DNA from 2 places in the Planomicrobium sp. MB-3u-38 genome. Region 2 is predicted to be linked to the other one. Evidence: predicted binding sites of a transcription regulator. Region 2 holds the regulator's gene; the other holds the start of a gene.
What was found. The regulator LexA, encoded in region 2, represses DNA repair genes until DNA is damaged. The targets are predictions, from matches to a motif close to CGAACATATGTTCG.

Region 1 (3,423 bases), on a different contig from region 2:
GCAATCGCTTCAGCATCAATTGGAGAAGTGTACAAGGGAATACTGAAAGACGGCACCGAAGTAGCGATTAAAGTGCAACGGCCGGGTACTGGCCGCATCTTACGCGCGGATTTTCAGGCGGTGCGCATCGTAATCTGGATGGCAAGAAGGTTTACCGGCTTTACGAAACAAGTCGATTTCACGAAATTATACTTAGAAATGACAGAGACCATCGGCGCTGAATTGAACTTCCAGCAGGAATTACAGAATGGCCGAAGCTTTGCTGAACGTTTTGATGAAATGGACGGCATCGAGTTTCCCCGTTATTTTGATAATTTATCCACTCGCCATGTGCTGGTCATGGATTGGATCGAAGGCGCCCGGATCACCGATCTTGCTTTTATCGAAAAATATAACCTGGACCGTTTTGAAATCTCGGAGCGGTTGTTCATCCTCTTCCTGGAACAGGTTCTTTACGGCGGGCAATTCCACGCCGATCCGCATGGAGGAAATATTCTCTTAAAAAGAGACGGCACGATAGTGCTGATTGATTTCGGCATGACCGGTGTTATCCGGAAATCCGACTCGCAGTCGGTCCTTCGGATAGCGGAAGGCATCATCTTCAAAAATTATGATCAGGTTTTAAATGGACTGGAAGAACTCCGCTTCCTTTTGCCGCATGCCGACCGCGAAGTGTTGAAAGATGCAATAGCGCGTCTGGTTACAGCCTATGAGTCGAATGAGCTGATGGCGATGGATAGCTTTGTAGTCGAAAGGCTGATGAAAGATCTGCAATCAATTGTCCGTACCCAGCCTGTCCAGCTTCCTTCTGAATTCGCCTTTTTTGGTCGGGCCGTTTCAATCTTTGTCGGCGTCCTGCATGTGCTGAATCCAAAAGTGGATTTGATGGCGTTGGCACGGCCGCGTATATTGGAATGGGCATCGTCACAAAAAGAAGGGGAGAAAGTATTCGGAAGAGGCGATGTGTTGCGTTGGTTGCTGAATTCGACCGGCCCACTCCGTGTGTTCCCGCAAAAAGTCATCAATTATCTTGAGGAACCGGAACGGATGCGCAATTATCTTGAAAACCGCGATGGACGTATTCGGGAATATCGGAGAGATCTTCAGAGCCGGATGTTCGCCGGCATCTTCAGTATTTTGTCTTTCACCGGAATTTCCATCTCCGTTTGGTTTTCGCACGAACCGTATTTATGGGTTTCTTCCGCAGCCTTCGTGGCGTCATTGATTGTCTATCGTTCCATAAAATAAACCTCCGCGCATCCTGCGCGGAGGTTTATTATGTTTAGCATATTGCAATTTCGGAAATAGGGAGTACAATTATAAATAAGAACAAACGTTCCCTTCGTGTGTTTATCGTCAAAGCCACATAGCAAGGGGTCTGCATCAAGGCTAATTCGTAAAGGTGGTGAAGATATGCCTTTGATTCCGCAGGAAGAAATCATCCATTTCGAAAACATGATTTATCTGCCCATGGTATTTTCTGTACTGGAACGTGACAGGAGCATATTTGAAAATGGCTCTTTTAAACTTAAACGTCCCTACCTGGAATTGGTGGAAGGGGCAATCAGTCAGGTGCAGAAGGAATTGAAAGAAACCAAAATACATATGCGGGAGCGCCAGATGAAAGTGATGCGCGGCACAGGCGATGATACTTTCACCGAATATGTATTTTATCATGGTGGATATGAGGATCATCGGCGTTACCTGAATCTGCGCTTGCGCAACCGGGTGGAAGAATTGATACGCATCTATTTATCAACGGCGGAAATGAAAGTTTAATCAGAAAGATGCCTTGGCCGGATAGGCATCGGCCGTTTGGTTATGTAGGTCAGCTGCTGTTTATGCTGATTCTGCGCTTTTTTAAAATAGCGCCTCAAAGATCCGGCAAACGAATGCTGGTTGCGAAGGGCGACGGGTGAAACGTCCAAACAGACGGATTGCCCATTTCCAAGATAGACTACGCTGCCGCCGCGCTCATCGCTTTCGATCAAGTCGATGGCATCATAATTGAACCAGACAGACTCTTTATTCTTCGGTGAATGGGTAGGGAAGAATATTAAGGGATTGCCATAATATTCGTCGATGATGATGGGCGGTTTGTGCTTTACTCCTACAGCTTTTTGGGCGTATAGGGTAGCACTTTCAAGGGAGCCGCGGTAAAAAGAGCAGGAACCTGTAATAGTCTTGTATGCAGTTTGTTCAATCAGAAATTCACTGCGGTCTTCAAGTACCCGAGTCACCAGGCGTGAACCTTCCACATGTGGAAGCAGCGCGTATGTATTATTGCAGACTGTGTAGGAAAAGGGATTATAAATCTTTCGGCCCATGCTAAAACACCCCCAAAATTTACTGTACTCTACCTATTATAATAATAATTGGAAAATATACAATCTTTTTAATTTTTGAACATAGTCCCTTTTAATTATCGTTGGAATTTTCAAAATAATTATTGTTCTTTTATTACTTATCATGTATACTAATGAAAAGCATTCGGGGTGAGGTAGAATGGAAAACTATTATTCTTATGCTGATTTCATGAAGGCGATGGCTCAAACAAAGAAAATTTCTGAAGCGGAAAAATTGCTGAACGAGATTTATCTCGATCTTTTCCTAAAGCATGTGCACCGCTCACAGCAGGAAGAACAACTCATGAATCTTATAGATGAAGCCCTGGACACTAACGACCGCAATGCATTTAATCGATACAGCCAGCAATTGCAGGCTTTAAAATGTGATGAATCCTGATTGAAAAAGAACCGCTCCTAGGAGCGGTTCTTTTTTTTGCCTTAATATAATCATTGAAAAAACATACGTTCGCTTTTTGTTAGGGGAATTTTAGGGCATATGATAAAATAAAGGTATTGAAAAACGGGAGGACTATATACATGAAACAGGAATTCAATTTGCAAGCACCATACGAACCTGCCGGCGATCAGCCGCAAGCGATTGCTGAATTGACTAAGGGAATCTATAATGGCAAACGGTTCCAGACCTTGCTCGGTGCCACTGGTACAGGTAAGACCTATACAATGTCAAACGTTATCCAGCAAGTGAAGAAACCGACTCTGGTAATGGCTCATAATAAAACATTGGCAGGACAATTGTACAGCGAGTTCAAAGAATTTTTTCCGGACAATGCGGTTGAGTACTTTGTCAGCTACTACGATTATTATCAGCCGGAGGCATATGTGCCGCAGTCGGATACTTATATAGAGAAAGACGCGAGCATCAACGACGAAATCGATAAGCTTCGCCACTCGGCGACATCTTCGCTTTTTGAACGGGATGATGTAATCGTTATCGCTTCGGTGTCTTGCATCTACGGTTTAGGTTCCCCGAAAGAATACCGGGAACTTGTGGTATCACTGCGCAAAGGGATGGAAATTGAACGAAACCAGCTTTTGCGCAAACTTGTCGATGTTC
Region 2 (3,423 bases):
GTATAGAAGCATCGAGCCGTGTCCTGCTGATAAGACAAAACGGTCACGGTTGAACCACTCAGGATTTTTCGGGTTATGGTTCATGTGTTTCGTCCACAAAGTATATGCCATTGGAGCTGCGCCCATCGGCAAGCCAGGATGGCCTGAATTCGCTTTTTCAATCGCATCGATGGATAGTGTGCGAATTGTTGTTACTGCTAGTTGATCTGTATGGTTCGACATCGTAACATCCTCTCTGATACAAAAATTTACTCCCTTTCTAGTTTAGTCAACAATAGAAAAGAATACAACGAAAAAGAGAATAAGTATTAATTCAAATACTTATTCTCTCGGTTATTTTTGACCTTTTCCGGAGTCACATCATTTCCGTTCGGATCTATTACTGTAACGTTTTCAATAGTGCCTCTCATCGTCTTGCGGAACGTCTGCAAATATTCCTGTCTTAATGCACTTTGTTCCTTGGCCTCTTCTATTGATAAGCCATCAGTTTTTGACTTTTTGGCAAGTTCATTGATTCGATTCATTTTTTCAGGTATTAACATATACATCCGCCTTTCTCCCTTCATATGGTATAAAAATTGAAAGGCAGTTGCAAGAATTTAGTTTTGCGATAGTTTCTGAAACTCCCTGTACCGTCTGTGCACAGTAGCTTTACTGGCCTTATAGCCGAAGCCCTCAAGGGTAACAGCAATCTCATGGAATGTCAGCCCGCTGTTTTTCAGGCTGACAATCTGATCCAAAGGCAATTCCAGTCTTTCCCTGCCCTGCGGATTGCCTTTTCCTTTCAAATTCTTCTCTGGCTTGTAGCCGTTTTCGACCGCCCGCCTCATGCCACGTTTAATCTTGGCATTATGTATTTTCCGTTGGTATTCTTCAACGATGGCCAATATTTCCAGCACCATATCATCCATATCATTCAAGGCAATCTGCCCTTTGTCCGACAAGGTATATACTTCAACCCCATATTTTTTCATGACATGAAGAAGCGCTATCCTGGCGTGTCCTCTGCCAAGACGTGTTTCATCCTGGACAAAGACAGCATCCAACTTCTCTGTCTTGATGCTGTTAAGCATCTCCAGCAATCCATCCCTGTCCATTTCATAACCGCTGTGTTGATCACGAAAAATTCGCTCCACTAAATAGCCCTGCTCGAACGCAAATTTCAAAAGTTCCTCTTCCTGGCGGTCGAGCGATGTTTCCTGTGCTTCTTTATCCGTGCTCACACGGCAATAAATGAAAGCTTTTTTCTTCATTCGGAATCACTCGCCAATTTATAAGTCCCGTCCGGCACATAATCCAGATGCTCATCAGGAATTTTCAGAGTCTGTCCTGCTGTAATGATCGGTGCATTCAATTTATTTTCTTTCATAATTCCATCAATCCATTCGTGATGTGGTATATTGCCGCTGTATTCATCGGCAAGCGTCCATAAGGTGTCCCCTTGTTCGATTTTAAGCTGGACCATATGGGCCTCTTCACTATTATGGGAGAGTGCTGAATAAAATGAAAGGATAAGTACCAAAGTGAAGAATAGGAAAACAAATGAATTTCTACGAATGTAAGCCATTGAAATCTCCTCCTAGAATATGTGTTCGGAATGTATGTTCTTATAATAATGCGAACACGTGTTTTTGTCAAGGCGAAATTCGAACCTATGTTTGCATTTCATTGCCCAAGTTGATATAATAAAAGTAGAAAATAAGAAGTTCAAATAAAAGAGGTGAAACTGTTGAAGAAAGTATCGAAACGCCAGGAAGATATCTTGACTTTCATCAAAGATGAAGTGCGTGAAAAGGGTTATCCACCCTCCGTCCGTGAAATCGGCGAGGCAGTTGGTCTGGCATCCAGTTCTACAGTCCATGGCCATTTGGCAAGACTTGAAAGCAAAGGGCTTATCCGACGTGACCCGACAAAACCAAGAGCGATCGAAGTTATATCCACTGATGAAGCGCTTATCGACAAAAGCCCGGTGCTGCATGTTCCGTTAATCGGTAAAGTAACCGCAGGGCAGCCAATCACAGCTATCGAGAACGTTGAAGAGTATTTCCCGCTACCCCAATCCTATGGTACTGATGATGATCACATCTTCATGCTTGAAATCATGGGTGAAAGTATGATCGAAGCTGGCATACTCAACGGCGACTATGTCATCGTCAAGCAGCAGCAGACAGCAAATAACGGCGACATAGTTGTAGCGATGACTGAAGAAGACGAAGCAACTGTCAAACGTTTCTTCCGGGAAGACAATTATTTCCGCTTACAGCCTGAAAATTCTTCAATGGATCCAATCATTGTTGAAAGTGTATCCATTTTGGGCAAAGTTGTAGGCGTTTACCGTCAGATCCAATAATATACAGAAAGAGCCAAAGGCATGCCGCCTTTGGCTCTTTCCTTTATCCATAATGATTTTAATTTCTTTAAGCTCAGCTTTCTCCTTTGCTGCAGGAAAAGACCAGTATAACCGGAATTCGTTTACGCCTTTCAAATTCCCCTGGATCCGTAAAGTTAGCTTTTTCAGGCTGTCCTTCTTTCAGGGAATGTATATGGAAGCCGGCTGAAATCAGGGAAGAAAAATAATTTTCAATTGTCCGGTGGTATTTCACCACATTCTTTCCGATCCACGGCTCATTTCGGGCGCCTTGTTCGAAATAGTTGTCAACTACCCAATCATTCCTTCTTTCTCCACCGCTCTTGCTTTTGAATGATGCAGTCGTTACCGGATGCTGTACACTGAATATGAATCTGGCCCCTTCTTTCAACGTTTTGGCAATTGATTTGAATACTTCATCAAGATCTTCTATATAATGAAGAGCCATTCTTGAAATAACAATCTCGTAGGCCATTTCCGGGTATTCAAACTTTTCCATCGATCTGTGAAAAACTTCGGCCCGGGTGCCGTAAAGATTTGTTTTTGCCAAATTTACCATGGCTGCAGAACCTTCAACCCCTGTATAAGCTTTTGCTCCTTTTTTCAGAAGTTCTTTTCCGTACCTTCCATCCCCGCAGCCTAAGTCCAATATATGTGCATCTTTTAAGTCATTCATGAATCCATTGATGATCGGCCCTTCGATTGCATTGTTCGGACTGTCCGGACGTGAACGCCTTTTTAAATAGCTTTCCAGAAAATCCTGTTCCTCATACGCAAGTGATCCTCTATATTCCATTTTGCATCCCTCTTTCACATGTCATCAATTTTAAATTTACCGGTATAGTTCCGACCCAGAAAAAAACGCTGCGGGAAGCAGCGTTTCAAAGGAATCATAATTCAGATACGATGATATATTTCACCATATTTATCGTGATGCGGTAAACATTCTTATCATTGTCATCACGGAATTCATATGTACCGTTTGTCGGTATACCGCTCAATGCAGAATCTTTGCTTGTAGCTTTAACAGTATGTGTCAGTGTGTTCCCTTGGTC

Region 1: a site for LexA is predicted at 1,327-1,340, ahead of CXF70_RS14570 (YhjD family protein). Genes of this name have one in related genera too.

What each region holds. Positions count from the first base shown of each region.
Region 1 is NZ_PJBO01000071.1:68,032-71,454, forward strand. It holds gene CXF70_RS14565 (ABC1 kinase family protein) at 1-1,248, shown strand, start outside; gene CXF70_RS14570 (YhjD family protein) at 1,414-1,779, shown strand; gene CXF70_RS14575 (competence protein ComK) at 1,776-2,327, opposite strand; gene CXF70_RS14580 (IDEAL domain-containing protein) at 2,506-2,745, shown strand; gene uvrB (excinuclease ABC subunit UvrB) at 2,886-3,423, shown strand, end outside.
Region 2 is NZ_PJBO01000060.1:195,032-198,454, reverse strand. It holds gene tkt (transketolase) at 1-222, opposite strand, end outside; gene CXF70_RS12095 (DUF896 domain-containing protein) at 309-542, opposite strand; gene CXF70_RS12090 (YneB family resolvase-like protein) at 600-1,253, opposite strand; gene yneA (cell division suppressor protein YneA) at 1,250-1,567, opposite strand; gene lexA (transcriptional repressor LexA) at 1,730-2,350, shown strand; gene CXF70_RS12075 (class I SAM-dependent DNA methyltransferase) at 2,424-3,164, opposite strand; gene CXF70_RS12070 (hypothetical protein) at 3,259-3,423, opposite strand, start outside.